Rhodobium gokarnense: one gene and its partners. The protein of the gene in region 3 binds, or shares a complex with, the protein of the main gene of each other region. Links are inferred from orthologs where the notes say so. Each region holds a gene or a part of one and is shown on either strand. Other genes may lie near its edges.

Region 1 (9,766 bases), on a different replicon or contig from region 3:
GGGCGGCGATCGCGACGACGACGACCAGGTCGAATCGGTCGGCGCCGAAGATGCCCTGGAAGAGGTGCCGCAGCGCGGCCTTCGCCGCCGCCGGCAGTACAAGATCCAGGAAGTGATCCGGCGTCGCCAGGTGCTGCTGGTCCAGGTCGTCAAGGAGGAGCGCGGCAACAAGGGCGCGGCGCTGACCACCTATCTGTCGCTCGCCGGGCGCTATTCCGTCCTGATGCCGAACACGGCGCGGGGCGGCGGCATTTCCCGCAAGATCACCAATCCGACCGACCGCAAGCGCCTGAAGAAGGTCGCCTCCGATCTCGCCGTGCCGGAGGGCATGGGCGTGATCCTGAGGACCGCCGGCGCCAGCCGCACCAAGTCGGAGATCAAGCGCGACTTCGAATATCTCCTCAGGCTGTGGGAGAACGTGCGCGACCTGACCCTGCAGTCCTCTGCGCCGTCGCTGGTCTATGAGGAAGGCAGCCTGATCAAGCGGTCGATCCGCGATCTCTACAACAAGGACATCGACGAGGTTTCCGTCTCCGGCGAGGAAGGCTACCGCGAGGCGAAAGACTTCATGCGCATGCTGATGCCGAGCCATTCCAAGCATGTGCAGCCCTATCGGGACGCAACGCCGCTGTTCACGAAGCACGGGGTCGAGGCGCAGCTCGATGCTATGTTCTCGCCCCAGGTGACACTGCCGTCGGGCGGCTACATCGTCATCAACCAGACCGAGGCGCTGGTCGCCATCGACGTCAACTCCGGCCGCGCGACCCGCGAGCACAATATCGAGGACACCGCGCTTGCCACCAACATGGAGGCGGCGTCCGAAGTGGCGCGGCAGCTCCGCCTGCGCGACCTTGCCGGCCTCATCGTCATCGACTTCATCGACATGGAGGAGAAGCGCAACAACCGGTCGGTCGAGCGCAAGCTCAAGGAATGCCTGAAGTCGGACCGGGCGCGCATCCAGGTCGGCCGCATCTCCCATTTCGGGCTGATGGAAATGTCGCGCCAGCGCATCCGCACCGGCGTCCTTGAAAGCTCCACCGAGGTCTGCCCGACCTGCCGCGGCACCGGCACGGTGCGCTCCACGGAGTCCGTTGCCCTGCACGTGCTTCGGGCGCTGGAAGACCACCTGATGCGCGGCGTCAAGCATCACCTCAGGATCCGCACCCGGACCGAGGTGGCGCTCTACATCCTCAACCAGAAGCGGCCGCACCTGGCCGACCTGGAAAGCCGCTTCGGCCTGACCGTTGCGGTCTTCGCCGACGAGATGATCAATGGCGAGCACTTCATCCTGGAGCGCGGCGATCCGATCGAGCGGGTCGAGCGGCCCGGCGTGGAGGCGATCGCGCCGGATCAGGTGCGCGCCGACGAAATCGACATGGAAGAGGACGAGGACGACAGCGAGACGGATACGGATACGGACGGCGACGAGAAGAAGTCGTCGAGCCGCCGCCGTCGCCGGCGGCCGCGCCGGCGCTCCTCGTCGGACCGGGACGGGTACGACCGGGACGGCTCCGAGACGTCCCAGCGGTCCGACGAGGGCGAGGACGAACTCGCCGCTTCCGACGACAGCGGCGACGACAACGGCGACGGCAATTCTTCCGACGGCGACGACGGCGACAACAAGCGCCGGCGCCGGCGCGGCCGCCGCGGCGGCCGCCGCAACCGCCGCAACCGCTCGGACAAGGACGACGCACGCGCCTCCGAGGGCGACGAGGACCGGCAGGACGGTTCCGATCAGGATGGCTCCGATCAGGACAACTCGGACGCCGATGGCGGCGACAGCTACGACAGCCAGCCGGTCGCCGAGGCTTCTGACGTCAGTCAGGGTTCCGGAGATGCCGGAGACGCGGCGGCGCCCGTTGCCGCAAATGACGATGATACGTCCGGTCCGGAAGAGGCAGCCGGCGGTGCGTCCGTCGCCGAGGAGACTTCGGAAACACCGGATGCCGGCGAGGCCGAGCCCGTTCGCGTCGAGGAGGCCGAAGACGTACCGGCCGCCGAAGCGCCGTCAGGGGACAACGATGCCGCAACGGGCGAGGAAGACGACACCGCGCCCGCGGCGGCGTCCGCCGATGGAGAGACTGACGAGACCGCTGGCGACGTTGCTGGCGAGACGCCGTCCGATGAGGCGGACGACGGTGAGGGCGAATCGGGCGGGACGAAGCGGTCCGGCTGGTGGCAGCGCCGCTCGTTCTTCTGATTTTCAGGGGCGTTCAGGCGCCACGCGGGCTTGACGGCGCAAGAGCGCCGTCTATCTGAGCCAGTTCTGGAGGCGGTCGCAGCCCTCTGCGATCGCCTCCGTCGTTCCGGCGAAGGAAAACCGCAGATAGTTGTGGCCGCCGAGCGGATCGAAATCGACGCCGGGCGAGGCGGCAACGCCCGCCTCAAGCAGCATCTTTTGCGCGAACTCCATGGAATCGTTGGAGAACTTCCGCACGCTGCCATACACGTAAAAGGCGCCGTCGACGGGTAGCAGCTCGTCGAAGCCGATCTGCGGCAGCCGGTCGAGCAGAAGCCTGCGGTTGGCGGCGTAGCCTTCCTTGATGGCTTCGAGTGCGTCCTTTGCCTCGAAGGCGGCAACAGCAGCGCGCTGGGACAGCTCCGGCACGGAGAGATAGAGGTTCTGGCCGAGGCGCTCGATCGGCCGCACCAGCCGCTCCGGCACCACCATCCAGCCGACCCGCCAGCCGGTCATGCAGTAGTATTTCGAAAAGCTGTTGATGACGATCGCATCGTCGGAGAGCGCCAGCGCCGTCTCTGCGCGGCCCTCATAGACGAGGCCGTGGTAAATCTCGTCGGAGATGAACCAGATGCCGAGTTCGCGGCAGACATCCGTCAGCGCCTTCAGGGCGTCCGGCCGGACCATGGTGCCGGTCGGGTTGGCGGGGCTGGCGACGAGGACACCCTTCAGCGGTTTTTCGGCGTGGGCGGCGCGGACCATCTCCGGCGTCAGCGCCCAGCGGCTTTCCGCCGTCGTCTCGATCTCCACGGCGTCAAGGCCGAGGGCGGCGAGGATGTTGCGGTAGGCCGGATAGCCGGGCGTCGGCAGGGCGACCCGGTCGCCGACGTCAAAGCCGGCGAGGAAGGCGAGGTTAAAGGCGGCCGACGAGCCGGTCGTGATGGCTATGCGGTCCACCGGCACCTCGATGCCATAGGCCTCGCGGTAATGCACCGCGATGCGCTCGCGCAGCGGCAGGATGCCGAGGGCCTCGGTGTAACGCACCTGGCCGACGTCCAGCACCCGGCGGGCGGCTTCCAGAACCGGAGCAGGGGCGGGTGCGCCCGGCTGGCCGACTTCCATGTGGACGATCGTCCGTCCGGCGGCCTCCAGCGCATTGGCCTTGGCCAGCACATCCATGGCGTGAAACGGTGCGACATTGCATCGCGCGGACGGGGCGGGGGCGTTGGCGGACATGGGTCAGTCCCTGCTGCTTCGGCGCGTTTCGTGGTGCGGCCCGGGGCGGTAAGGGCGTCTGCGCTCAAGCAAAATTGAAGCTTCCGCCGATGCGGCGGGTTTTGGGCAGCCGCGTGCTGCCCTATAACCCGGCGCCAGGATCACATACCCGTTGCCGAGCGATGTGACAACGCAGGACCGGCGGCCCAACACTGGAGAACACCCATATGAACCGTCTCGTGCGCGCCGCCACTGCCGGCGCCCTCATGCTTTCCTTTGCCGGCGCTACTGTGTCCGTCCAGGCCGCCGACGAGGTGTCTGATGCGGAACGCGGCCGTATCGAGGGCGTCGTCCGGGACTATCTCCTGAAGAACCCGGAAATCATCCAGGAAGCGCTGGTCGCTCTGGAGAAGAAGCAGGAGGCGGAAAAGGTCGAAAAGCGCAAGCAGATGATGTCGGAGAACAGCGGCGCGCTGTTCAACTCGCCGCGCCAGGTGGTGCTCGGCAATCCGGACGGCAAGATCACAGTCGTTGAGTTCTTCGACTACAATTGCGGTGTCTGCCGGCGCGGCTATGGCGACATGATGAAGGTCCTGAAGGAGAACGAGGACGTCAAGTTCGTCCTCAAGGAGTTCCCGATTCTCGGCCGGCCGTCCCAGGAGGCGGCGCGGGTCGCCATCGCCCTGCACCTGACCGATCCCGACAAGTATCTCGACTTCCACACGGCGATGTTCGCGCTTGAGGGCGGCGTCAACGAGGAAAAGGCGCTGATGGTCGCGGAAAACCTCGGCGCCGACATGGATGCGCTGAAGAAGAACATGGACAATCCGGAGATCTTCAAGACCGTGGAAGAGGTCTACACGCTCGCCAACGGTCTGGGGCTCACCGGCACGCCGTCCTACGTGGTCGGCTCGGAAGTCTTCGGCGGCCTGATCGGCTACGAGCAGATGTCGAAGGTGATCGCCTCCATGCGCGAGTGCGGCGAGACCTCCTGCTGACGGCTGCATCGCCTGCCGAAAATTCCCTGCGGCATTCGATTTTGCCCCTGACGGCGGCGGGGTCTTTCCCTCGTTCATGAGGTCCCCTATAAGAGCGGAGCTTCGTGGCGCGGTTCCGGCCGCGCCACCGTCAAAGGCTGCTCATGGCGATCTCGATCTATATCCTCAACGGCCCCAACCTGAACCGCCTCGGCACGCGCGAGCCGCAGATCTATGGCTCGGCGACGCTTGCCGACATCGAGGCGGATTGCGTCCGCCGTGGCGCGGCGCTCGGGCTGGACATCGACTTTCGCCAGAGCAACCACGAAGGCATGCTGGTCGACTGGATCCATGAGGCAGGGGACGCCGCCAAGGGTCTGATCATCAATCCCGGTGCCTATTCGCACACCTCCATCGCCTTGCACGACGCCATTCAGTCGGTCTCCCTGCCGGTGATCGAAGTCCATATCTCGAACATCTTTGCGCGGGAGAGCTTCCGCCATCACTCCTATGTCTCGCCGGTGGCGCGCGGAGTGATCTGCGGAATGGGGACGCAGGGATACGGGCTCGCACTTGAAGCGCTGGCCGGAATGGTCGGCGGGGCGCGATCGTCATAACGGACAGGTTTAGATGTCATCAAAAAAACACGCGATCAATCAGGACCTCATTCGCGAGCTCGCCGCGCTTCTCAATGAGACGGATCTGACCGAGATCGAGGTCGAGCAGGACAATCTGCGCATCCGCGTCGCCCGCCAGACCCAGGTCGCGGCCGCCGTCGCCGCTCCCGTGCCGATGGTCGCGCCGGTCGGCATCACCTCGCCGTCGGGCAAGGCGGCACAGGGCGCCGACGAGTTCGCCGACCATCCGGGCGTCGTCACCTCGCCGATGGTCGGCACCGCCTACCGCTCTCCGGAGCCGGGCTCGGCCCCGTTCGTATCGGTCGGCGATACGGTCACCGAGGGCCAGACGCTCCTCATCGTCGAGGCGATGAAGACCATGAACCAGATCCCGGCACCGCGCGGCGGCGTCATCAAGTCGATCCTGGTCGAGGACACCCAGCCGGTCGAGTACGGTGAGCCGCTGGTCATCATCGAGTGAGCGGCGCACCCATGTTCTCAAAAATCCTGATTGCCAATCGCGGCGAGATCGCCCTTCGGGTCCTCAGGGCCTGCAAGGAACTCGGGATCTCGACCGTCGCGGTGCACTCCACCGCCGATGCGGACGCCATGCATGTGCGGCTCGCCGACGAGAGCGTGTGCATCGGCCCGCCTTCGGCCGCCGAAAGCTACCTCAACATCCCGCAGTTGCTGGCCGCCTGCGAGATCACCGGCGCCGACGCGGTGCATCCGGGCTACGGCTTCTTGTCGGAAAACGCCCGCTTTGCCGACATCCTGAAGGCGCACAAGATCAATTTCATCGGCCCCTCCGGCGACCACATCCGGCTGATGGGCGACAAGATCGAGGCCAAGAAGACGGCCGAAAAGCTCGGCATCCCGGTGGTTCCGGGCTCCGACGGCGAGGTGGCGACGCTTGAGGATGCGCGCCGGGTCGCCAAGGAGATCGGCTATCCGGTCCTGATCAAGGCGTCTGCCGGCGGCGGCGGGCGCGGCATGAAGATCGCCCTGACCCCCGACGACATCGAGATGGCGTTTTCCACGGCGCGGGCCGAGGCGCGGGCGGCCTTCGGCAACGATGCGGTCTATCTGGAAAAATACCTCGCCAAGCCGCGCCACATCGAATTCCAGGTGCTCGGCGACGGACGCGGCAACGCCATCCACCTCGGCGAGCGCGACTGCTCGCTGCAGCGGCGCCACCAGAAGGTCTGGGAAGAGGCGCCGTCGCCGGCGCTCAACGAGGAAGCGCGCACGCGGATGGGCGAGATCGTCGCCAAGGCGGTGGGCGACCTCGGCTATGCCGGCGCGGGCACCATCGAGTTCCTCTACGAGGACGGCGAGTTCTATTTCATCGAGATGAACACCCGCCTGCAGGTCGAGCATCCGGTGACCGAGATGGTCACCCGCATCGACCTCGTCAACGAGCAGATCCGGGTCGCCTCGGGCGCCAACATCTCGTTCTCGCAGGAAGATGTGCTGCCGTCGGGCCATGCCATCGAGTGCCGGCTCAACGCCGAGGACCCGCGCACCTTCGCGCCGTCGCCGGGCAACATCACCTATTACCATCCGCCGGGCGGCCTCGGCGTCAGGGTCGATTCCGCCGTCTATCAGGGCTATTCGATCCCGCCCTATTACGACAGCCTGATCGGCAAGCTGATCGTCCACGGTCGCAACCGTGTCGAGTGCATGATGCGCTTGAAACGCTGTCTCGATGAGATCATCATAGACGGAATCAAGACCACGCTTCCGCTGTTCCGCGACCTTGTGGACCATCAGGACATTGCCGACGGCATGTATGATATCCACTGGCTGGAGCGGTATCTTTCGCAACCGGAAGATGCGTGAGGAGCGGTGACGGCGGGGCCCGCGGCATGCGGGCCCGGTACGGCGGGATGACGGCATTCGGGCATTTGGAATTCGGGGTTTCGGCAAGAGCGGCTCATGGCAGGTTCTGACGACGTCGTTCTGGAAATCACGCCGCAGGTCCTCCTGAAAGCCTATGCCTGCGGCATCTTCCCGATGGCCGAGTCGGCGGAGGATCCGGGGCTCTACTGGATCGAACCGGAACTGCGCGGCATTGTGCCGTTCGAGCGCATCCACGTCCCGAAACGGCTCGTGCGCACCATCCGCCAAGACGTCTTCACCGTTCGCATCGACACCGATTTCGAGGGCGTCATCGGCGGCTGTGCGGAATCAACGCCGGACCGCGGCAAGACCTGGATCAATTCGCGCATCCGCCGCCTCTACCAGGAGCTCTACGAGCTCGGCCACTGCCATAGCGTCGAAGCTTGGCGCGACGGGAAACTGGTCGGCGGGCTCTACGGGGTGCGGCTCGGCAAGGCATTCTTCGGCGAGAGCATGTTCTCGCGCGAGCGGGATGCCTCCAAGGTTGCGCTGGTGCATCTGATGGCGCGGCTGATCGCCGGCGGCTTCACGCTCCTCGACACCCAGTTCGTCACCGACCATCTGCGCCGCTTCGGCGCGGTGGAAATCCCGCGGCACGACTATCACGTGCTCCTGGAGGATTCCCTCAACGGCTTCGGCGATTTCTTCGCCCTCGACCGGGAGGCGGACGGCGTCGCCGTCCTGAAGGTCCTTGCGGACCACGCCGGGGAGCGGCATCGCTAAAGCGTTTCACGCGATGATGGCATCGCCCGAAACGCTCCGGCTTCTTGTCTTGACGCGTATTCCTGTCCGACAACCGGGTCCCGCTTTTTGCGGAACACGGTCAAACGGCGTCGCCCGTCGTCGGAGAAAAACTAGTCAGTCAGATTGAGCTGCGGCAGGGGCTGCTGCTCGAACTGGTCCTGCCCGAAGGGCTGCTGCTCGAATTCCTGCTGGCCCGGCGGCTGTTGGTCGAACTGTTGTTGACCCAGCGGCTGCCGTCCCGTCGGCGGTTCGGGCTTGGGCTTCGGCACGTCGGTCGGGGCCGGGCCGTTATAGTCGCTGCTGTCGCCCTCATTGGCCGGCGTCAGCTCGGTGGCGCGCTCTTCGGCATTGGACTTGGCCGCCTCGGCGGCCTTGGAGCCCGGCGGTGGCGGCACGTTGCTCTTTTCCTTGCAGCCGGTCAGCCAGATGTCATAGACGGCGTGCTCGACGGCGTGCAAGCCGGGGCTGGAGGCGAACATCCAGCCGGTGAAGATGCGGCGCACCTTGTTGTCGAGGGTGATCTCGTCGATTTCCACGAAGGTGGTCGTCTGCGGCGCTTCGGACAGCGGCCGCGTATAACAGACGCGGGGCGTCACCTGCAGGGCACCGAATTGCACCGTCTCGTCGATATAGACGTCGAAGGAGATGATGCGGCCGGTGATCTTGTCGAGGCCGGAAAAGACGGCGACCGGATTGGAGATCTTTTCCGCCCGGGCCGGGCCGGTGCTGAAAAGCGAGACCGACGCAGCGGCAAGCGCGGCGAGGAAAAGGGCAGGGCGAAAGGCCGGGATCAGGCGGTCCGTGAGGAGAGACATAAGCCGCATGCGCTCGTTCGTTGTGCTGGCCGCGTGGCGCTCGCGGCCGGGCCGCTCAGATGACAGGCAAAGGGTCGCACCGGGACGCCGGGACCGGCGCGGGGCGCGCGTGAAAACGCGCCGACATATAGCTGACAGCGTCCTTTGAGGGCAATATCTCGGCGACTTCGTCAATACCGGGTTAACCAAAGCAGTCCTATGTCTTATAGCTGACGCAGCAAGGGAGCCGCGAGACCGGGTCGCAATGTTCCGCACACGCATCAATGGCTTGATACGCGCGCCGGGGGGGCTGGCGCTGGCATTTCTGGCGCTTTTCGCCGCGACGGTGCTCGCCGTCGGCAACGGCCCCGTGCTAGCGGCCGAGGCGGGCGAGATTGAGGCCAGGGCCGCCCGAATCGCGGGCGACGCCACCCGCACCCGCTTCGTCGTCGATTTGACCGACGCGGTGGAGATCGCTCCCTTCGTGCTCGGCGACCCGCACCGAATCATCGTCGACCTGCCGAATGTGCGCTTTGCGCTGCCGCCGGAGGCCGGCAAGGGCGGGCGCGGCCTCATCACCGGCTGGCGCTACGGCAGCATCGCCCGCAACAAGGCCCGCATCGTCATCGACACCAAGGGCCCGGCGCTGATCGACAAGAGCTTCGTGTTGCCGAAGGTCGACGACCAGCCGGCGCGCATGGTGCTCGACATCGTCACGGCGACCGAGGAAGCGTTCGCCGAGGAAGTGGCGCGCACCGCCAACGCGGCGCAGGCCGGCGCGGTGACCGCCGGCAAGGGCGACCGCCAGCCGATCCGCAACAAGGAGCGGACCCGGCCGCTGATCGTGCTCGATCCCGGCCATGGTGGCATCGATTCCGGCGCCGTCGGCAAGAAGGGCACGCTGGAAAAGGCCGTGGTGCTCGATTTCGCCAGCGTCCTGAAGCGCAAGCTGGAAGAGACCGGCCGCTTCGAGGTTGCCCTGACGCGCTCCGACGACAGCTTCATCCCCCTGAAACAGCGGGTGGAAATCGCCCGCGGGCTGCATGCCGACCTGTTCGTGTCCGTGCACGCCGACTCCGTGCGCCAGGCCTATGTGCGCGGCGGCACCGTCTACACCCTTTCGGAGCGGGCCTCGGACCGCCTTGCCGCGCAGATCGCGCGCAACGAAAACCAGTCGGACATCCTCGCCGGCCTGGAATTCGAGGAGGAGGCGGACGACGTCAGCGACATCCTCATCGACCTGACGCGGCGCGAGACCAAGAATTTTTCGGTCTATTTTGCCAATGCGCTCGTCGGCGAGCTGCAGAGCGCGGTGAAGATGATCAACAATCCGCACCG
Region 2 (9,761 bases), on a different replicon or contig from region 3:
CCGCCTTCTTCAATGGCAGGCCGGCGGTGGTCCTGTCCGTGCAGATGGTCGAAAAGTTCGATTCCTTCACATTCGGCGACGAACTGAAGGCCAAGGTCACGGAGCTGGAGAACACGCTGCCGATCGGCTACCAGCTCAGCTTCATCACCTTCCAGCCGAAGGAAATCCGCACCGCCGTCGACGGCGTCGTCAGCAATCTCTACCAGACCGTCGCCATCGTCCTCATCGTCGTCGTCCTCTTCCTCGGCTGGCGCACGGGCCTCATCGTCGGCTCCATGGTGCCGCTGACCATGCTGATGACGCTCCTCGTCATGCGCCAGGTCGGCATCGAGCTTGAGCGCATGTCGCTGGCCTCGCTGATCATCGCCCTCGGCCTCCTCGTCGATAACGGCATCGTCATGGCCGAGGAGATCGGCCGGCGAATGTCGCTCGGCGAGGACCGCACCCGCGCCGCCATCGACACCGGCCGGACCATGGCGCTGCCGCTGCTGGCCTCCAGCCTGACCACCATCTTCGCCTTCATGCCGCTGATGCTGTCGGAGAACGCGGCGGGCGAATACATGCGCTCGCTGTCGCTGGTCATCGCCATCGCGCTTTTGACCTCGTGGGTCTTTGCCATGACCATCACGCCGCTGTTCTGCGTCTGGGGCCTGAAGACGCCGAAGCCGGTCGACGAGGACGCCGCCTTCGACACCCGCTTCTACCGCACCTACCGCAGGGCGCTCGGCCTGCTCCTCAGTTTCCGGCTTCCGTTCCTGGCGGCGACCGTCGCGCTCCTCGTCGTCGCCGTCTGGGGCATGCAGTTCGTGCCGAAGATCTTCTTTCCCGAATCCGACCGCCTGCAGCTTCAGGTCTATGTCGACCTTCCGGTCGGCTCCAACACCTACGGCACGACGGCAACGACGATGAAGCTCGCCACCTGGCTCTCCGACAAGGACGAGAACCCGGACATCGTCTCCAACATCGCCTATGTGGCAAGCGGCGGCCCGCGCTTCTATCTCGGCCTCAATCCGATCGATCCCGACCCCCACCGCGCCTTCCTCATCGTCAACGTCGCCTCCGCCGAGGCCGTCAAGACGGTCCGCGACCACATCGTCGACTACGCGGCCGGCAACCTGCCTCAGGCAAGGGTGAGCGTGAAGCCGATGTCCATGGGATCGAGCGAGGCGGGCCTCGTCGAATACCGCATCGGCGGCCCGGACGCCGGCACGCTCTATGCGGCGGCCGAAAAGCTGGAGCGCGACATGCGCTCCATCAACGGCACGGTCGACATCAAGAACGACTGGGAAAACCGGATCATGAAGGTGGTGGTCGAGATCGACCAGAACCGCGCCCGCCGCGCCGGGGTGACGTCGGAATCGATCGCCAACGCCCTCAACGCGCTTCTGTCCGGCACCCAGATCACCGACTACCGCGAGGGCGACACGGTGATCCCGATCTACCTCCGGTCCGAGGAGGACGTGCGCACAAACGTCGACCGGCTGCGCACCCTCAACATCGCCGTCTCCGATGAAAAACCCGTGGCCCTGATCCAGGTCGCCAACCTCACCGGCTTTGCCGACTTCTCCGTCATCAAGCGGCGCAACATGGAGCGGGTCATCACCGTCTCCGGCAAGAACCTGACGAAATCGGCGACCGCCCTCGACGCCGAAGTGTCGGAAAAGCTGCCGGACCTCGGCCTGCCGGACGGCTATCGCATCGAAAAGGGTGGCGAGATCGAGAGTTCCGGCGAGGCGCGGCAGTCCCTGTTCGCCAACATGCCGCTCGCCTTCGCGCTGATCCTCATCGTGCTCGTCGGCCAGTTCAACAGCTTCATCCGGCCGGTGATCATCCTCGCCGTCATCCCGCTGACGATCACCGGGGTGACGGTCGCGCTCCTCGTCATGCCCGGCGCCAACCTTTCCTTCGTCGCCATTCTCGGGCTGTTGTCGCTCGCCGGCATCATCATCAACAACGCCATCGTGCTGATCGACCGCATCGACATCGAACGAAGCGACGGCCTCACCGTCAACGAGGCCATCCTTACCGCCTCGACCAAGCGGCTGAGGCCGATCGTCATGACCACGGTGACGACCGTGCTCGGCCTGCTGCCGATCATCATCTCCCGCGACGTGCTGTTCTACGACCTTGCCGTCGTCGTCTCCGGCGGCCTGATCCTCGGCACCGTCCTGACCCTCGGGGTCGTCCCCGTCCTCTACGGCCTGTTCTACAGCAAGAGCGCCCGCAGGGAGAATGAGGCCGCGTCCACCGAAAGCCCGGCATAGGACCATGTCCAGCGCGCCGTCAGAGGTCGAGGCCGAGACACCGGACGCCCGGCGCTGGCTGCCGGGGCGCGAGATGTTCCGGCGGCCGACGGACGCCGCAGCGCGCCTGCGCAAGCACGTGCCGGACTGGCTCAGGCGGCTGATCTCGGCGGGCATCGTCTCCGACGACCCGGAGGTGCGGCGGCGTCAAAAATTCGTCAACATCGCCACCTTCGCCGCCGCCGCCGACGCCCTCCACCACACCGTCGTCAACCTCGCCTACGACGCCTCGGGCCTGTTCTTCCTCAACGTCTACAACCTCGCCATCGCCGCCATCTTCCTCGCGGCGCACCGCTTCCACCGCTATGGCGAGCACTTTGCGGCGGCGACCCTCGTCGGCATCATGAGCACGACCCATTTCCTCGTCGTCTGGGCCGTCGGGCTCTCGGCCGACCTGCACATCTATTTCACCATGGCCGGCGCCATCCTGTTCCTGTTCGGCATCCAGAACTGGCGCTGGTGGCTGCCCTTCCTCGTCATTGCCATGGCCTCGCTGATGATCTCGCTGACGGTGGTCTCCGAGACCGGCCCCCTGATGCCGTTCGACGACCAGATCCACCGCATCCTCTCCGCCCAGGGCTTCTTCAACGCCATGGTCACAAATGCGCTCCTCATCGGCTACGTGCTGTGGGCGCTGCGCCGGGCCGAGCAGAACCTGCAGTTCGAGCACGCCCGCTCCGAGGCGTTATTGACCAACATCCTGCCGGAGAGGATCGCCGAACGGCTGAAGGCCGATCCGGGCGCCACCATCGCCGACAAGCACGACCACGTCACCGTGCTCTTCGTCGACCTCGTCGGCTTCACGCCCGTCGCCCGCAATCTCGGCCCAGAGGAGGTCGTCTCCTATCTCGACCGTCTGTTTACGCAGTTCGACATCCTGATCGACCGGTTCGAAGCAGAAAAGATCAAGACCATCGGCGATGCCTACATGATCGTCGGCGGGCTTGACGGCGACTGCCGCAAGGGCTCGGCCGATCTCGGCCGGCTGGCGCTGGCGCTCCTTGAGACGATCGCCGACCAGCCGCAGCTCGGCGAAGCCCGCCTGACGCTGCGCGCGGGCATCCATTGCGGCCCGGCCATTGCCGGCGTCATCGGCGAGCGCCGCTTCACCTATGACGTCTGGGGCGATGCGGTGAACGTCGCCTCGCGCATGGAAAGCCAGGGCCTGCCCGGCCGCATCCAGGTCTCCGAGATATTCGTCGAGGCAACGCGCGACGTCTTCGACTTCGAGCCGCGCGGCGACATCAACATCAAGGGCATCGGCCCGATGCGCACCTTTCTGATCAAGGGCGAGCGGGAGACTGCAGCAGACGTGCCGGAAATACCATCCTGACACGCGGGCACCGGAAAGGTCTCCCGATCCAGCGCCATTGCACACCCGCGCCTGCCCAAAATTCAGCCGTCACCCCGGGCTTGACCCGGGGCCTATTGTCCCTTCCCGAACGGTATGCCGGCCGTTGGCGGAACGGGGCCAATGCGCGCTCCTCGGCCATGCCTGGACGCGCAATGGGCTACCGTGCCGATACGGGCAATGGACCCCGGGTCGAGGCTTCGCCGCGCCCGGGGTGACGGGAGAGGGCCCGCGACCGGCCTCACATCGCGCCAGCCCCGTGCGGCGACGGTACCACCTGTCGCTTTTCTGAATTGCCGGGCCTACCTGAGCCTTGAGCCGGGAAGGAAAACCGCCAGTGGAACCGGATCGGCGGTCCCCGAGTTTCATGCCGGCTGCCGGCCTGCTATGACTGCGCCATAAGACCGTCAGCGTCCTCCGCCATTGCCAAAGCCGCGGCGCCTGTCACCGCCCTTCCATTTCCGTTCTTCCGCGAGGCTGCATGACCACCGACCAGATCATCCTGTTCAGCCTGTTCGGGCTCGTCTTTACGATGCTCCTATGGGGCAGGTTCCGCTACGACCTCGTCGCCTTCGTCGCGCTGCTGGCCGGGCTCGTGCTCGGCGTCGTGCCGAAGGAAGCGGCGTTTTCCGGCTTTGGCCATCCGGCGACCATCATCGTCGCCCTGGTGCTCGTCGTCTCGCGCGGCCTCGTCGTCTCCGGCGCCGTGGAAATGCTGACCGGCAAGCTGATCGATGCGGGACGAAGCCTCTCCGCCCACATCGCCGTCATGGCCGGCCTCGGCGGTGCGCTGTCGGCCGTCATGAACAATGTCGCCGCCCTCGCGCTCCTGATGCCGGTCGACCTCAACGCCGCCGCCAAGGCCGAACGCAGCCCGGGCCTCACCCTGATGCCGCTCGCCTTTGCCACCATCCTCGGCGGCCTCGTCACGCTGATCGGCACGCCGCCCAACATCATCGTCGCCCAGTTCCGCGACCGGGCGCTCGGCAGCCCCTACCACATGTTCGATTTCGCCCCCGTCGGCCTTGCCTGCGCCGTCGTCGGCATCGCCTTCGTCGCCCTTGTCGGCTGGCGCCTGATCCCGCAGGACAAGAACGCCGGCAACGCGGTCAAGGAGCTGTTCGACGTCAAGGGCTACATCTCCGAACTGGTCGTCGGCGAGAAATCGAAGCCCGTCGGCATGAAGGTCTCCGAGCTGGACGAGGTGGCGATCGAGACCGACACGGAGATCCTCGGCCTGGTGCGGGGCGGCCAGCGCATGGCCGGACTTGCCCGCCGGGTCGAGATCCAGGCCGGAGACATCCTGGTCGTGGAGGCCAAGCCCGACGCGCTCGACCAGTTCGCCTCCAAGCTGAAGCTGGAGTTCCAGGGCGAGGAAAAGCACCGCAGCGCCGAGGGCGGCGGCATGAACCTGATGGAAGTGGTGGTGCCGCGCGACGCGCGCATCGCCGGCCGCTCGGCCATGTCCATGCGGCTCCTCTACCGCCATGGCGTGACCCTCCTCGGCGTCTCGCGCTCCGGCAAGCGGTTTTCCGAAAGCTTGCGCAAACTGACCATCCGGCCCGGCGACGTGCTCCTGCTGCTCGGACCGGAAGAACGGCTATCCAATGTCGTGGAATGGCTCGGCGTCCTGCCGCTCGCCGAGCGCGACCTGCAGATCACCCGCTCCGACCGGGCCTGGCCGGCGATCGCGCTCTTTGCCGGCGCCGTCGCCCTCGCCTCCTTCGGCCTCCTCTACCTGCCCGTTGCCCTGGCGATTGTCGTGGCCGCCTATGTGGCCTTCGACATCGTGCCGATCCGCCAGGTCTACGACCACATCGAATGGCCGGTGGTCGTGCTGCTCGGCTCCATGATCCCGCTCGGCGCGGCGCTGGAGACCGCCGGCGGCACGGCGCTGATCGGCAAGGGCATTGTCAGCCTGACCGAGGGCTACGGCCCGACGGTGACGCTCACCTTGCTGATGATCGTGACCATGACCCTGTCGGACGTCCTCAACAACACGGCGACAACGGTGGTCGCCGCGCCGATCGCCGTCGACATCGCCGGGCGCATGGGCACCAATGCCGATCCGTTCCTGATGGCCGTCGCCGTCGCCGCCTCCTGCGCCTTCCTCACCCCCATCGGCCACAAGAACAACACCCTCATCCTCGGCCCCGGCGGCTACGCCTTCGGCGACTACTGGCGCATGGGTCTGCCGCTGGAACTCATCGTCGTCGCCGTGGCGGTACCGATGATCCTGTTGGTCTGGCCGTTTTGAGGAGGGTGGAGCGGTGCGTTCTGGGAAACTGCGCTCGCGATCCCCTCTCCCGTCATCCCGGGCGAGCGAAGCGAGACCCGGGACCCAATGCCCCTATCGACACGGGCAGCCCTTCCCGGGTCTTGGCATGGCCGATGTCCACGCGATCTTCTCGTTCCAACACGTCCGGCATCCCGTATGGACAAGGGCAATAGGCCCCGGCTCTCCGCTTCGCTGCGGCCGGGGTGACGGCTGAGGTTCTGGCGGACGGGTGGGCATCGCATTAAGCGCTGCGCCTATCGGCAACGCCGGCTGGATTGCCGCGCTCGCTTCGCTCGCTCGCAATGACACTGAGAACATTGAAAAAACCGTCATCGCGAGCGCAGCGAAGCGATCCAGAGCGGCGGTTGCCAAGCACGCTCGCGCCGGAAGATGTGCCAGACGTCGCCACGCGGCGACCAACCCGAATCTCCACGCCAAAGCAAAGGGCGCCAAACCGGCGCCCTTCATCATCGTCGACCCTGTCGCGGCACCCTACCCGCCGATGCGCAGCCAGCTCGGCAGCACCGAGTCGTCCTTGTCCTGCGGAGCGGCCGCGGCAGGCTTTGCGGTCGGCACACTGGGCTCGCCGGAACCTGCCGACGAAACCTCCGCCGGCGGCACGGGAGTGCCGGCCTTCGCCGTCTCGGTCCCGGCCTCTTGCGTCCCCGATTCCGGCGCGGCCGCAGCATCCCCTTCAGCCGGCGTGCCCTTATCCCCGAAAATGCCGCCGAAGAACGAGCCGACGCCGCTCTCGCGTTCCGACCTCAGGGCCATGGTGCTGCCGGGCTTGGGCGCCGGCACGTCGGCCTGCTGCGTCGCACTACCGGCGGCCACCAGGGCACCAGTCGGAGCCGGATCGCGGTCATCCACGGAGCCTGCCTCGGCGATCGCGGCGCCCTCGGACCCCTTCTTGGCGCCCAGCACCTCGGCCAGCATCTTCTGGCGCTTTTCCCATTCTTCCTTGCGCCGCGCCTCTTCTTCCAGCCGGGCGACGATCTCCAGCGTCTTGGCCTCGTCCTTCTTCTGCTTGGAGGCGACCGCGGTCGCCAGGTGCGGCGGCACCGTATAGTCCGGGCAGGCGGCGCGGGCGTTGAAGTGGAGGCTGTCGTTCTCCGAGACCGCATTGAAGACGTAGCGCTTGCCGCAATAGTCGATCTTCGGCGGCTGATGCGCGATCTCGAAGTGGTCGTAGCCCTCCTTCAGCATCAGCCAGAAATCCATGTTCGGATCGTCGTGGTGCTTGGCCAGGTTCTCCGGCGTCATGCGGAACGGCAAGGCCTGCACCTGGAACGCCCGCTGGCCGCCCTTGAACGCATCGCGCGCCAGCGCATAGATCTCCGCGATCTGCGCGTCCTCCATGGCGTAGCAGCCGCGCGAGGAGCAGGCGCCGTGCACCATCAGATGCGAGCCGGTGCGCCCGTGCGCCCGGTCATAGGCGTTCGGAAAGCCGAGATTGAAGGAAAGATAGTAGTCCGAATTGGGGTTCATCTGTGCCGGATAGATCTCGTAGAAGCCCTCCGGCGCCTGCCGGTCGCCTTCCTTGAACTTCGGCCCGAGCTTTCCGGACCAGGCGCAGATCTGGTAGGTCTTGAGGAGCGCGAAGCGGCCGGTCTTCTTCTCCTTCCAGACCTCAAGGGTGTTCTCCTCCTTGAAGATCCGCACAAGGATCGGCGAATAGAGGGACATGTTGAGATCGTTGATCTTGCCCCGCATTTCCGCGCTCAAGGGCTGCAGATGCTTGTTCGAGCCATAGCCGATCTGGTCTGGCTGGCAGGCGGCGAGCACCAGGACGGTCGCTGCCGCAGCAAGAAGACGCAACATTTTGGTCGAAACCATTCCTTCCAGTCCCTGAACCAGAACGGCAAAAGCCGTCCGACCCCCAGGTGCTACCCCAAAGTCGCTACCCTTTGCGCTACCCTGGCGCAATCCTCGCCGACGAGCCTAGGCCCGGCGCGTTGACGCGACGTTAACCGTCACGCCATGCGTAAGGGCCGCCGGCGCCGGTCGGGCGCAGCGGGCATCTTTCATCAAAAGATTCCGGCGTTTCCGTGACTTGTCAAAGCTCGCGGCCGATGCGCAGGAATTTTTCCCGGCGCATGCGCACCAGTTCCTGCTTGCTCTGGCCCTTAAGCGCCCGCAGCGCCGAATGGATCGCCGCACCGGCATCGTCGATGATTTTTTCGTGATCCCGGTGCGCGCCGCCGAGCGGCTCGGCGATGATGTCGTCGATGATGCCGAGCTTCAGGAGATCCTGGGCGGTGATCTTCATATTGCTGGCGGCGTCCTGGGCCCGCGACGAATCCCGCCACAGGATCGAGGCCGCGCCCTCCGGCGAGATCACGCTGTAGATCGAGTGCTCCAGCATCAAGACCCGGTTGGCGGTGGCGATCGCGATCGCCCCGCCCGAGCCGCCCTCGCCGATGACGACGGAAACGTTCGGCACCCCGAGCGCCAGGCACGCCTCGGTCGAGCGGGCGATCGCCTCGGCCTGGCCGCGCTCTTCGGCACCGATGCCGGGATAGGCGCCGGCGGTGTCGACGAAGGTGATGACCGGCAGGTTGAAGCGTTCGGCCAGCTCCATGATCCTGACCGCCTTGCGGTAGCCCTCCGGGCGCACCATGCCGAAATTGTGGTGCAGCCGCGACTTAGTGTCGGATCCCTTTTCCTGGCCGAGAACGGCGACCGGAATGTCCCGGAACTTGCCCATGCCGGCGACGATGGCGTGGTCCTCGGCATATTTGCGGTCGCCGCCGAGCGGCACGAAATCCTTGATCAGCCGGTTGATGTAGTCGACCGCGTGCGGCCGGTCCGGATGCCGGGCGACCTGGGTCTTCTGCCACGGCGTCAGCTTGGCATAGAGGTCGGTCAGCGCCTGCAGCGCCTTCGCCTCCAGCTTGGTGACCTCTTCGGTGGTGTCGACCGAGGCATCGTCCGAGGCGATCGCCCTCAGCTCCTGGACCTTGCCTTCAAGATCGGCGACCGGTTTTTCGAATTCGAGGTAGTTGTGCATACGGAACCATTGTCAGCAGGGAACGGGACGGGAGGCGCAGTCCCCCGGACCTTTCGGGGTTTTCCCACAGGCCCGATTTTGCGGCGCGACACTGGCGCCGGGGCGCAAAACTGTCAAGTCTCACGGACGCCGCGGGGGCCGGCGCGTGTCAGGGATGGGCGAGCGGATGGTGCTCGTTGACCAGCCGTTTCAGCCGCTCGTCGAGCACATGGGTGTAGATCTGGGTGGTCGAAATGTCGGCATGGCCGAGGAGTTGCTGCACGATCCGAAGATCGGCGCCGTTCTGGAGGAGATGGCTGGCAAAGGCATGGCGCAGCACATGGGGCGAAAGGCTCGCCGCGGCAAGGCCGACGCTTACCCCGAAGTCCTTCAAATCGCGGGCGAAGGCCTGCCGGGTGACGTGGCCGCTGCCACCCGAGGAAGAGAACAGCCACGGGCTCGGCCGGTCCTTGCCGAGCTCCTTGCGAAGCGACGCATAGTCCCGCATCGCCTGGCGCGCGGCATTGGACAGCGGCACCAGCCGCTCGCGCCCGCCCTTGCCGCGCACGGTGATGGCGCGGTTGTCGCCGGCAACCGCCGAGGCCGGCAGGCTGACCAGTTCGGAAACGCGCAGGCCCGTCGCGTAGAGCACCTCAAGCAGCGCGTAGAAGCGCTGGCTGCGCAGCCGCTGGGCATCGGTCGTGCCGGTGCCGGCCCGGCTCTTTGCGGCATCGATCAGCCGGCCCACATCGGCCTCCGACAGGATCTTCGGCAACGGCCGCTGCCGCTTCGGGCTGTCGACCTTGCCGGTCGGGTCGTCGCCGCGCAGCCCCTCGCCAT
Region 3 (9,884 bases):
TGCTGATGTTCGATCGCATTTCCGAGATCAGCGAGGAGGGCGGCGAGTACGGCAAGGGCCAGATTCGCGCCGAACTCGAGATCAAGCCGGACCTGTGGTTCTTCCCCTGCCACTTCAAGGGCGATCCGGTGATGCCGGGTTGCCTCGGGCTCGATGCCCTGTGGCAGATGCTCGGCTTCTTCCTCGGCTGGCTCGGCGAGCCGGGCCGCGGCCGCGCGCTCTCCGTCGGCGAGGTGAAATTCTCCGGCATGGTCACGCCGAAAGTGAAGCACGTGCAGTACGGCGTCGACCTGAAGCGCGTCATGCGGTCGAAACTGGTGCTCGGCATCGCCGACGGCTGGCTTAAGGCCGACGGCAACACCATCTACAAGGCGGCGGGCCTGCGTGTCGGTCTGTTTACCGCCGAGGCCGAGGCGTTCTAGGATCGCTGTGAGAGACCGGTAGCGTCGCCCGGGTTCGTTTCCGTTCCCGGGCCGTTGCCGTGAGGATTTCGTGGCCGCGTCCCCGACCCGGACCGAAAATGGTGATCCCTGCCGCACCTTCGGCAGGGGGGACATCATTTCCCTTGGGCCGGCGCGCGACGTGGCGTAAACCGTGCGGAAAAATAGATTTGTGATCGGGAGACCGAGATGAGACGGGTAGTCGTCACGGGAATGGGGATCGTGTCGTCGATCGGCAACAACTGCCAGGAGGTTCTGGAGAGCCTCAGGGAGGCCCGCTCGGGCATCGTTGCCGCCGAGAAGTATACGGAGCTCGGCTTTCGCAGCCAGGTCCACGGCAGCTTGAAGATCGATCTGGACCAGGCCGTCGACCGGCGCGCCCGCCGCTTCATGGGCGACGGCGCGGCCTACACCTTCGTCGCCATGAAGCAGGCGATCGCCGATGCCGGCCTTGAGGACAGCGACGTCAGCAATCCGCGCACCGGCCTCATCGTCGGCTCGGGCGGACCTTCGACGGTCGCCATCGTCAATGCCGCCGACGTCACCCGCCAGAAGGGCCCGCGTCGCATCGGCCCGTTCGCCGTCCCCAAGGCGATGTCGTCGACCTGCTCGGCGAACCTGTCCACCTATTTCAAGACCAAGGGCGTCAACTACTCGATCTCCTCGGCCTGCTCGACCAGCGCCAACTGCATCGGCAACGCGGCGGAGATGATCCAGTGGGGCAAGCAGGACGTGATGTTCGCCGGCGGCGGCGAGGAACTCGACTGGACCCTGTCGGTGCTGTTCGACGCCATGGGCGCCATGTCGGGCGCCTACAACGACACGCCGGAAAAGGCCAGCCGCCCCTTCGACAAGGACCGCGACGGCTTCGTCATCACCGGCGGCGGCGGAATCCTGGTGCTTGAGGAACTGGAACACGCCAAGGCCCGCGGCGCCAAGATCTATGCCGAGATCGTCGGCTATGGCGCGACCGCCGACGGCGCCGACATGGTCGCCCCCTCCGGCGAGGGCGGCGCGCGCTGCATGAAGCTGGCGCTGGAGAATGTCGGCGAGAAGGTCGACTACATCAACGCCCATGCGACCTCCACGCCGGTCGGCGACGGGCCGGAGATCGACGCCATCCGCGAGGTGTTCGGCAAGGACATGCCGCCGATCAGCGCCACCAAGGCGCTCACCGGCCATGCCCAGGGCGCGGCCGGCGTCCACGAGACCATCTACACCCTGTTGATGATGCAGAACGGCTTCATCACCGAAAGCGCCAACATCTTCGAAATCGATCCGAAATTGGCCGACGCCAACATCGTCCGCCAGCGTATCGACAATGTCGATATCAACCTTGCGATCACCAACAGCTTCGGCTTCGGCGGCACCAACGCCACGCTGGCGCTGCAGCGCTACAACGGCTGACCGCAGGACCCCCCTTTTTCACGAACGTTTGGGCAGGACGGATGAGCAATTTGATGGAGGGTAAGCGGGGCCTTGTCATGGGTGTCGCCAACCGCAACTCGATCGCGTGGGGAATTGCCCGAACGCTGAGCGAGCACGGCGCGGAGTTGGCGTTCACCTACCAGGGCGACGCCTTCGGCAAACGGGTGCGCCCGCTCGCCGAATCGATCGGTTCCACGACGCTGCTGCCCTGCGACGTGGAAGATATTGCGTCCGTCGATGCGGTCTTTGACACCCTCGCCGAGAAATGGGGATCGATCGACTTCATCGTCCATGCCATCGCCTATTCCGACAAGAACGAATTGAAGGGCCGCTATTCGGAGACCAGCCGCGAGAATTTTTCCCGCACCATGCTGATCTCGTGCTTTTCCTTCACCGAGATCGCCAAGCGGGCCGCCGCGATGATGCCGAATGGCGGCTCGATGATCACGCTGACCTATGGCGGCTCGACCCGCATCATGCCGAACTACAACGTCATGGGCATCGCCAAGGCGGCACTGGAATCGTCCGTGCGCTATCTCGCCATGGATTTCGGCCTCGAGGACATCCGCGTCAACGCGATCTCGGCCGGCCCGGTGCGCACGCTTGCCGGCTCCGGCGTCAGCGACGCCCGGCTGATGTACAACTACCAGAAGAAGAACTCGCCGCTCGGCCGCACCGTCACCCTTGAGGAGATCGGCGGCACGGCGCTCTATCTCCTGAGCGACCTTTCGACCGGCGTCACCGGCGAGGTCCACTTCGTCGATTCCGGCTACTCCATCGTCTCCATGCCGCGGCTGGGCGAGTTGAAGGCCGAGGAGAGGCGCGAAGAGCTCGAGGAAGCGGAAAAGGTCGAAGAAGAGACCGACGCCGGCGCCGCAGCGCACTAAAGGCGGCGGCCGCCGGGTTCGGCAGGTGTTCGCCGCCGTCCGATGCGCTAAAACCTGACAAAGTAGCGTTACGAACGCGGAGCGTTCGCAAGCCCGAGCGAGCGCCGGCCGGCAAGGCCGCCCCGTCGGAGGCGCGAGCGTCAGCGAGCTGCCGTGAGACAAAACATGATCGACCGTTTGCCGAAGGCGGAACTGCATATCCACATCGAGGGATCGCTTGAGCCGGAGCTGATGTTCCGGCTTGCTGGGCGCAACGGGCTCAAGCTGCCCTACGCCTCCGTGGAGGAGCTCAAGGCCGCCTATCGGTTTTCCAACCTCCAGGAGTTTCTCGACCTCTACTACCAGGGCATGAACGTGCTGCGGGAGGAGGAGGATTTCTTCGACCTCACCTGCGCCTATCTGGAACGGGTCGCCGCCGACAACGTCGTCCATGTGGAGGTCTTCTTCGACCCCCAGGCCCATACCGGCCGCGGCGTTCCGTTCGGCGTTGCCGTGGGGGGTATTCTGAAGGGCCTTGAGGACGGCGAGATCCGGCACGGCATCACCTGGAAGCTGATCCCCAATTTCCTGCGCCATCTGCCGGAAGAGGACGGCTTCAGGGCGCTGGAAGCGGCCGAACCCTGGTACGACCGGTTCGCGGGCTTCGGACTCGACTCCTCCGAGCGAGGCCATCCGCCGCGCGACTTCGCCCGGCTGTTCGCCCGCTGCCGGGAACTGGGGTTCAGGCTCTGCTGCCACGCGGGCGAGGAGGGCCCGCCCGACTATGTGCGCCAGGCGCTGATCGAGATCGGCGTCGACCGCATCGACCACGGCAACCGGGCGATGGAGGATATGGACCTCGTTCGCGAGATCGCCGAGCGCGGCGTCGCGCTCACCTCCTGTCCGCTGTCGAACCTGTCCTTGAAGGTGATCGACAGCGTCGGGCAGAGCCCGGTCAAGCGCATGCTCGACGCCGGCCTCTGCGTCACCGTCAATTCCGACGACCCGTCCTATTTCGGTGGCTATGTCGGCGACAATCTGAAGGCCGTCGCCGACGCCTTCGACCTGTCGAAGGCCGACGTCGTTGCGCTCGTCAAGAACTCGTTCGCCGGCTCCTTCCTCGACGACGGCGAAAAGGCGCGGCGGCTGGCCGAGGTGGATATGGCGGCTGCGTGAGCCGGCAATACTCGTTGTCGGAATGCACTGCGCCGCATGGTCTCTCGGGTGACACCCCCGGGCTTTTCACTCTCCCGTCACCCCGGGCGGAGCGAAGCGGAGACCTGGGGCCTATTGCCCGTTTCGGCACGGTATGTCGGGTGAGGCTGGAACGCCATCGTCTGGATTGCTTCGCTGCGCTCGCAATGACGATCAAATCATCAACGTCATCGCGAGGAGGCCGTATGGCCGACGTGGCGATCCAGCCACGCCGGGCTACCGTGTTGATAGGGGCAATAGGCCCCGGCTCGGGGGCCGGGGTGACGACGGAGTGGGGCGCCAGATATGAGATCAAAAGGCTTGCGCCGGTGTGCGCCGAGGAACGGCACGCCCCCTCGCTCTGGACAGCCCTGCCAAGTCATGGCACTCCAACGCGAAATTCGAACGGCGGACACCGATGTCTCTGATCATAAAAATCTGCGGCCTGAAGACCGACGACGCTCTTGAAGCGGCGCTGGACGCCGGCGCGGACATGATCGGCCTTGTCTTCTTTCCCAAAAGCCCGCGCCACGTCCAGCTTGAGACAGCCAAACGCCTTGCCGAAACGGCCCGCGGCCGCGCCGAGATCGTTGCGCTGACCGTCAATCCGGACGACGCCCTCCTCGAGACCGTCATGGAAACGGTCGCGCCCGACTGGCTGCAGCTCCACGGCAAGGAGAGCCCGGCGCGGGTCGCCGAGGTGAGGGCGCGCCATGGCCGCTCTGTAATGAAGGCCCTCGGCATCTCCACCGCCGACGACGTTGCCCGCGCCGGCGCCTATGCCGGCATCGCCGACCGGCTCTTGTTCGACGCCAAGCCGCCGAAGGATGCCACCCGGCCCGGGGGCCTGGGGGAAACCTTCGACTGGTCGCTGCTCGATGCCCTTGACCCCGCGGTTGACTTCATGCTGTCCGGTGGGCTTGATGCGGCGAATGTTGCAGAGGCGGTCCGCCGCACGCGGGCGATCGGCGTCGACGTCTCGTCCGGCGTGGAGCGCGCGCCGGGAGAAAAGGACGCGGATATGATCCGCGCCTTCGTCGCCACGACCCGCACTGCCGCCGATGAGAAATTTGCGCTGGATAAAGGCGCAGCGAAAAGGAGCTTGTCGTGACCGTTCAGCCGAACACCTATCGATCCGGGCCCGACGAGCGCGGCTTTTTCGGCATTTTCGGCGGCCGCTATGTCGCCGAGACGCTGATGCCGCTGATCCTCAGCCTGGAAGAGGCCTGGGAGGCTGCCAAGGCCGATCCGGAATTCGAGGCCGAGCTGAAGACGCTTTCCAAGGACTATGCCGGCCGGCCGAGCCCGCTCTATTTCGCCGAGCGGCTGACCGAGCATCTCGGCGGCGCCAAAATCTACTTCAAGCGCGACGAGCTCAACCACACCGGCTCGCACAAGATCAACAATACGCTCGGCCAGATCCTGCTCGCCCGGCGCATGGGCAAGACCCGCATCATCGCGGAGACCGGCGCCGGCCAGCACGGTGTCGCCACCGCAACCGTCTGCGCCCGCTTCGGCCTTCCGTGCGTCGTCTATATGGGCGCCACCGACGTCGAGCGGCAAAAGCCCAACGTCTTCCGCATGAAGCTCCTCGGCGCGGAGATCGTCCCAGTGACCGCCGGCGCCGGCACCCTCAAGGACGCCATGAACGAGGCGCTCCGCGACTGGGTTACGAACGTCGAATCCACCTATTACCTGATCGGCACGGCCGCCGGCCCGCACCCCTATCCGGAGATGGTCCGCGACTTCCAGTCGGTGATCGGCGAGGAGGCAAAGGCCCAGTTGAACGAGGCCGAGGGGCGGCTCCCCGATGCGGTCGTCGCCTGCGTCGGCGGCGGCTCCAACGCCATCGGCCTCTTCCATCCCTTCCTCGACGACACGAGCGTTGCCATCTACGGCGTCGAAGCCGGCGGCAAGGGCCTTGAGGGCGACGAGCACTGCGCCTCGCTGAACGCCGGCCGCCCCGGCGTCCTCCACGGCAACCGCACCTATCTGCTGCAGGACGACGACGGCCAGATCCTGGAAGGCCATTCGATCTCGGCCGGCCTCGACTATCCCGGCATCGGCCCGGAACACTCGCACCTGAAGGACATCGGCCGCGTCACCTATGTGCCGGCGACCGACGACGAGGCGCTGGAGGCGTTCCAGCTCTGCACGAAGCTGGAAGGCATCATCCCGGCGCTGGAGCCGGCCCATGCGCTCGCCCACGTCATGAAGCTGGCGCCGACCATGGACAAGGACCAGATCATCGTCATGAACATGTGCGGCCGCGGCGACAAGGACGTCTTCGCCGTCGCCGGCCATCTCGGCATGGACATATGATAAGCTCCCGGCAACATCCTGGATCGGCTGCCTGAGGTGTGAGGCCCATGGGCGAAATGGCGCATGTTCAGATGACCGCCGCGGAGTTCCTCGCCTGGCACGAGGGTCGCGACGACAAGTGGGAACTTGTCGGCGGCTTTCCTGTGCAGATGATGACCGGGGCGACGCGCATCCATGATCAGGTCGTCGTCAATACGATTGTTGCGCTGCGCAACACCCTTCGCGGATCGCCGTGCCGGCCGACGACCGACGACATCGCGGTCCTCACGGGAAATGGCGCCAACGTCCGCCGACCCGACGTGACGGTCGATTGCGGCGACTTCGTCGGCACCGATCTTCAGGCCAACGATCCGCGCATGGTCGTCGAGGTGCTGTCGAAATCGACCCGGGCCTTCGATCAGGTGCAGAAACTCGAAGAGTACAAGGCGCTCGACACGCTCGCCTATGTGCTGTTCCTCGACACCGATGCGCCACGCGCCAAGCTCTATTTCCGCGATGCGTCCCGTCTCTGGGACAGCCGCGATTTCATCGGCCTCGACAGCGTCGTGGAACTGCCCGAACTCGGCGCCGGCCTGGCGCTCGTCGACCTTTACGACGGCCTCACCTTCGAGGCCGACCAACCCGCATGATCCCGGCGACGGTACCCGCCGCTACTGGAAAGACAAGACCCCGATGATCTCCACCCGCATCGACAGAAAATTCGCCGCGCTGAAAGCGGAAGGCCGTCCGGCCCTCGTCACCTTCATCACCGCCGGCGATCCGGGCTTCGAGGCCGGCCTTGAGATCGTCAAGGCGCTGCCCGGCGCCGGCGCCGACGTCATCGAACTCGGCATGCCGTTCTCCGATCCGATGGCCGACGGACCGGCCGTCCAGGCGGGCGGACTCCGCGCGCTGAAGGCCGGCCAGACCATGGTCAAGACGCTGGAGATGGTCCGCCGCTTCCGCGAAGGCGACGATGAAACCCCCATCGTCCTCATGGGCTACTACAACCCGATCTATTCCTACGGCAACGAGAAATTCCTGAAGGACGCCAAGGACGCCGGCGTCGACGGCCTCATCATCGTCGACCTGCCGCCGGAGGCCGATGACGAGCTCTGCCTGCCGGCGATGGAGGCGGGCATCAATTTCATCCGCCTCGCCACCCCGACGACGGACGAGGCCCGACTACCGGCCGTCCTCGAAAATACCTCCGGCTTCGTCTACTACGTCTCCATCACCGGCATCACCGGATCGGCCGCGCCCGATGCCGATGCGGTCGGCCGCGCGGTCGGCCGCATCAAGGCGAGGACCGACCTTCCGGTGGCGGTCGGCTTCGGCGTGCGCACCGCCGAACAGGCCCGCGCCATCGGCGCAGCGGCGGACGGCGTCGTCGTCGGCTCGGCCATCGTCGATACCATCCGGCAGACCCTCGATGCGGCGAATGGCGCGACCGCCGAGACCGTGCCCGCCGTCACCCGCCTTGTCAGCGCCCTTGCCGAGGGCGTACGGTCGGCGCGGCTTCAGGACGCCTGACCGGCGATCTCCTCGCGCGGGACGCGGTCGGAATTCGGCCGGATTTGCAGGCTACCCAGATGCCGGCGCCGGCCTTCAAGGCGCTGGATAAGAAAAACGGATCGAAGACACGTGAACTGGATCAACAACGTCGTTCGCCCGAAGATTCAGGGCCTCCTCAACAAGCGCGAGGTGCCTGAAAGACTTTGGATCAAGTGCCCGGACACCGGCGAGATGGTGTTCCACCGGGATCTGGAGGCCAACAACTGGGTGGTGCCGAGTTCCGGCCACCACATGCGCATGCCCTGCCGCAAGCGCCTCGACATGATCCTCGGAGCCGGTGCCTGGGTGCAGATCGAGACCCCGGAGGTTCCGGTCGATCCGCTGAAGTTCCGCGACGAGCGGCGCTACACCGACCGCCTGCGCGACGCCAAGGCCAAGACCGAGCTTGAGGATGCGGTGCTCGTTGCGCGCGGCGCCATCGACGAGATCGGCGTCATCTGCGCGGTCCAGGAATTCGACTTCATGGGCGGCTCGCTCGGCATGGCCGCCGCCGAGGCGATCATCACCGGCGCCGACCTCGCCCGCGCCGAGAAGAAGCCCTTCATCCTCTTTGCCGCCTCCGGCGGCGCGCGCATGCAGGAGGGCATCCTCTCCCTCATGCAGATGCCGCGCACCACGGTCGCCGTCTCTGCCCTGAAGGAGGCTGGCCTTCCCTATATCGTCGTCCTCACCAACCCGACGACCGGCGGCGTCACCGCCTCCTACGCCATGCTCGGCGACATCCAGTTGGCCGAGCCCGGCGCCCTCATCGGCTTTGCCGGCCCGCGCGTCATCGAACAGACGATCCGCGAGAAGCTGCCCGTCGGCTTCCAGCGCGCCGAATATCTGTTCGAGCACGGCATGGTCGACATGGTTGTCGAACGCTCGGCCCTGCGCGAGACGCTCTTGAAGATCTGCCGCATCCTGCTCGGCTATCCGGCAAAGGCCGAGATCGCCGAAGCCGTGCCGGCAACCCCGGACGAGCCCGCCGAGGCGCCGAAGGAGACGGACGACGCGGCTGAGGCGGCGAAGGCGGACGCGGCGCCGGAAACACCGAAAAAAGCGCCTGAGCCGGAACCGGCCGAGGCGGCCGACGCGAAGGCCGCCGAATAGGCCCGCAGGCAGTAACCGGCCGTGGCGCATAGGGCCATGGCCGTACCGGCCCCGCCGCCCTATTTCCCCGACCGCGCGAGGCGGCGTCTTCCCGGGCCGTGTCGCCCGGAACCCCGGCATTGAAGCCAGAGCGATCATGAACCTGCCGACGATCCCCGAGACGGCCGATGCGATCCTGGAGCGCCTCGTCGCGCTCCATCCGAAAAGCATCGACCTGTCGCTGGACCGCATGTGGCAGGTGCTGGCAGCCCTCGGCCATCCGGAGAGGCGCCTGCCGCCGGTCATCCATATTGCCGGCACCAACGGCAAGGGCTCGACCTCGGCGACCCTGAAAGCGATCCTGGAATCCGCCGGCAACGCCGTCCACGTCTATACCTCGCCCCATCTGGTGCGCTTCAACGAGCGCGTCCGGCTCGGCGCCAGGGGCGGCGGCCGCTTCGTCTCCGATGCCGCGCTTGCCGAGGCGCTGGCGAAGGCCGAGGACCTCAACGGCGGCTCGCCGATCACTATCTTCGAGATCACCACCGCCGCTGCCCTGGACCTCTTCGCCGCCCACCCGGCCGACTATCTCTTGCTCGAGGTCGGCCTCGGCGGCCGGTTGGATGCCACCAATGTGGTCGACAAGCCGCTCGCCACCGTGATCACGCCGATCGCCTTCGACCACGAGGCCTATCTCGGCTCCGACATCCGCGACATCGCGCGCGAAAAGGCGGGTATCCTGAAGAAGGGCGTGCCTGCCATCGTTGCCCCGCAGGCCGACGCGGTCACCGAGGTGATCGAGGCCCGCGCCGACGAGATCGGCGCGCCGCTGGTGCTCGGCGGCCGCGACTGGATGGCCCATGAGGAGCACGGCCGCCTCGTCTACCAGGACGAGGGCGGCCTCCTCGACCTGCCGGCGCCAAGGCTCATCGGCGACCACCAGTTCGTCAACACCGGCCTTGCGATCGCAACGCTCCGGGCGCTCGACCGCATGCCGGGGGCGGGCGAG

What was found.
Region 1: the proteins of accD (region 3) and accB are in contact, whole or in part, in a solved structure (PDB 8UXZ), measured with the Escherichia coli proteins. The link is inferred for Rhodobium gokarnense from one-to-one orthologs.
Region 2: the proteins of accD (region 3) and M2319_RS07190 are in contact, whole or in part, in a solved structure (PDB 8UXZ), measured with the Escherichia coli proteins. The link is inferred for Rhodobium gokarnense from one-to-one orthologs.

Annotation. Positions count from the first base shown.
Region 1 is NZ_JAOQNS010000004.1:222,844-232,609, forward strand. What follows is about bases 3,935-6,735. They hold accB (acetyl-CoA carboxylase biotin carboxyl carrier protein), read left to right. Parts: upstream 3,935-5,001; coding sequence 5,002-5,469; downstream 5,470-6,735. Other genes in these bases: M2319_RS08685 (DsbA family protein), read left to right, coding at 3,935-4,392; aroQ (type II 3-dehydroquinate dehydratase), read left to right, coding at 4,536-4,988; accC (acetyl-CoA carboxylase biotin carboxylase subunit), read left to right, coding at 5,481-6,735. Outside these bases: M2319_RS08675 (ribonuclease E/G), read left to right, coding at 1-2,200; M2319_RS08680 (pyridoxal phosphate-dependent aminotransferase), read right to left, coding at 2,252-3,415; more of M2319_RS08685, read left to right, coding at 3,622-3,934; more of accC, read left to right, coding at 6,736-6,830; aat (leucyl/phenylalanyl-tRNA--protein transferase), read left to right, coding at 6,927-7,613; M2319_RS08710 (DUF2155 domain-containing protein), read right to left, coding at 7,745-8,449; M2319_RS08715 (N-acetylmuramoyl-L-alanine amidase), read left to right, coding at 8,694-9,766. UniProt on the Escherichia coli protein: This protein is a component of the acetyl coenzyme A carboxylase complex; first, biotin carboxylase catalyzes the carboxylation of the carrier protein and then the transcarboxylase transfers the carboxyl group to form malonyl-CoA.
Region 2 is NZ_JAOQNS010000003.1:421,932-431,692, forward strand. Bases 6,966-9,761 are described here. They hold M2319_RS07190 (acetyl-CoA carboxylase carboxyltransferase subunit alpha), read right to left. Parts: upstream 8,943-9,761; coding sequence 7,989-8,942; downstream 6,966-7,988. Other genes in these bases: M2319_RS07185 (L,D-transpeptidase family protein), read right to left, coding at 6,966-7,768; xerD (site-specific tyrosine recombinase XerD), read right to left, coding at 9,091-9,761. In the rest of the region: M2319_RS07170 (efflux RND transporter permease subunit), read left to right, coding at 1-2,264; M2319_RS07175 (adenylate/guanylate cyclase domain-containing protein), read left to right, coding at 2,269-3,636; M2319_RS07180 (SLC13 family permease), read left to right, coding at 4,136-5,911; more of M2319_RS07185, read right to left, coding at 6,425-6,965. UniProt on the Escherichia coli protein: Component of the acetyl coenzyme A carboxylase (ACC) complex. First, biotin carboxylase catalyzes the carboxylation of biotin on its carrier protein (BCCP) and then the CO(2) group is transferred by the carboxyltransferase to acetyl-CoA to form malonyl-CoA.
Region 3 is NZ_JAOQNS010000013.1:9,877-19,760, reverse strand. The notes cover bases 6,966-9,884. They hold accD (acetyl-CoA carboxylase, carboxyltransferase subunit beta), read left to right. Parts: upstream 6,966-7,873; coding sequence 7,874-8,896; downstream 8,897-9,884. Other genes in these bases: M2319_RS19285 (bifunctional folylpolyglutamate synthase/dihydrofolate synthase), read left to right, coding at 9,033-9,884; trpA (tryptophan synthase subunit alpha), read left to right, coding at 6,966-7,762. In the rest of the region: 3-hydroxyacyl-[acyl-carrier-protein] dehydratase FabA, read left to right, coding at 1-422; fabB (beta-ketoacyl-ACP synthase I), read left to right, coding at 630-1,847; enoyl-ACP reductase FabI, read left to right, coding at 1,889-2,755; M2319_RS19315 (adenosine deaminase), read left to right, coding at 2,921-3,910; M2319_RS19310 (phosphoribosylanthranilate isomerase), read left to right, coding at 4,347-5,039; trpB (tryptophan synthase subunit beta), read left to right, coding at 5,036-6,250; M2319_RS19300 (Uma2 family endonuclease), read left to right, coding at 6,298-6,879; more of trpA, read left to right, coding at 6,926-6,965.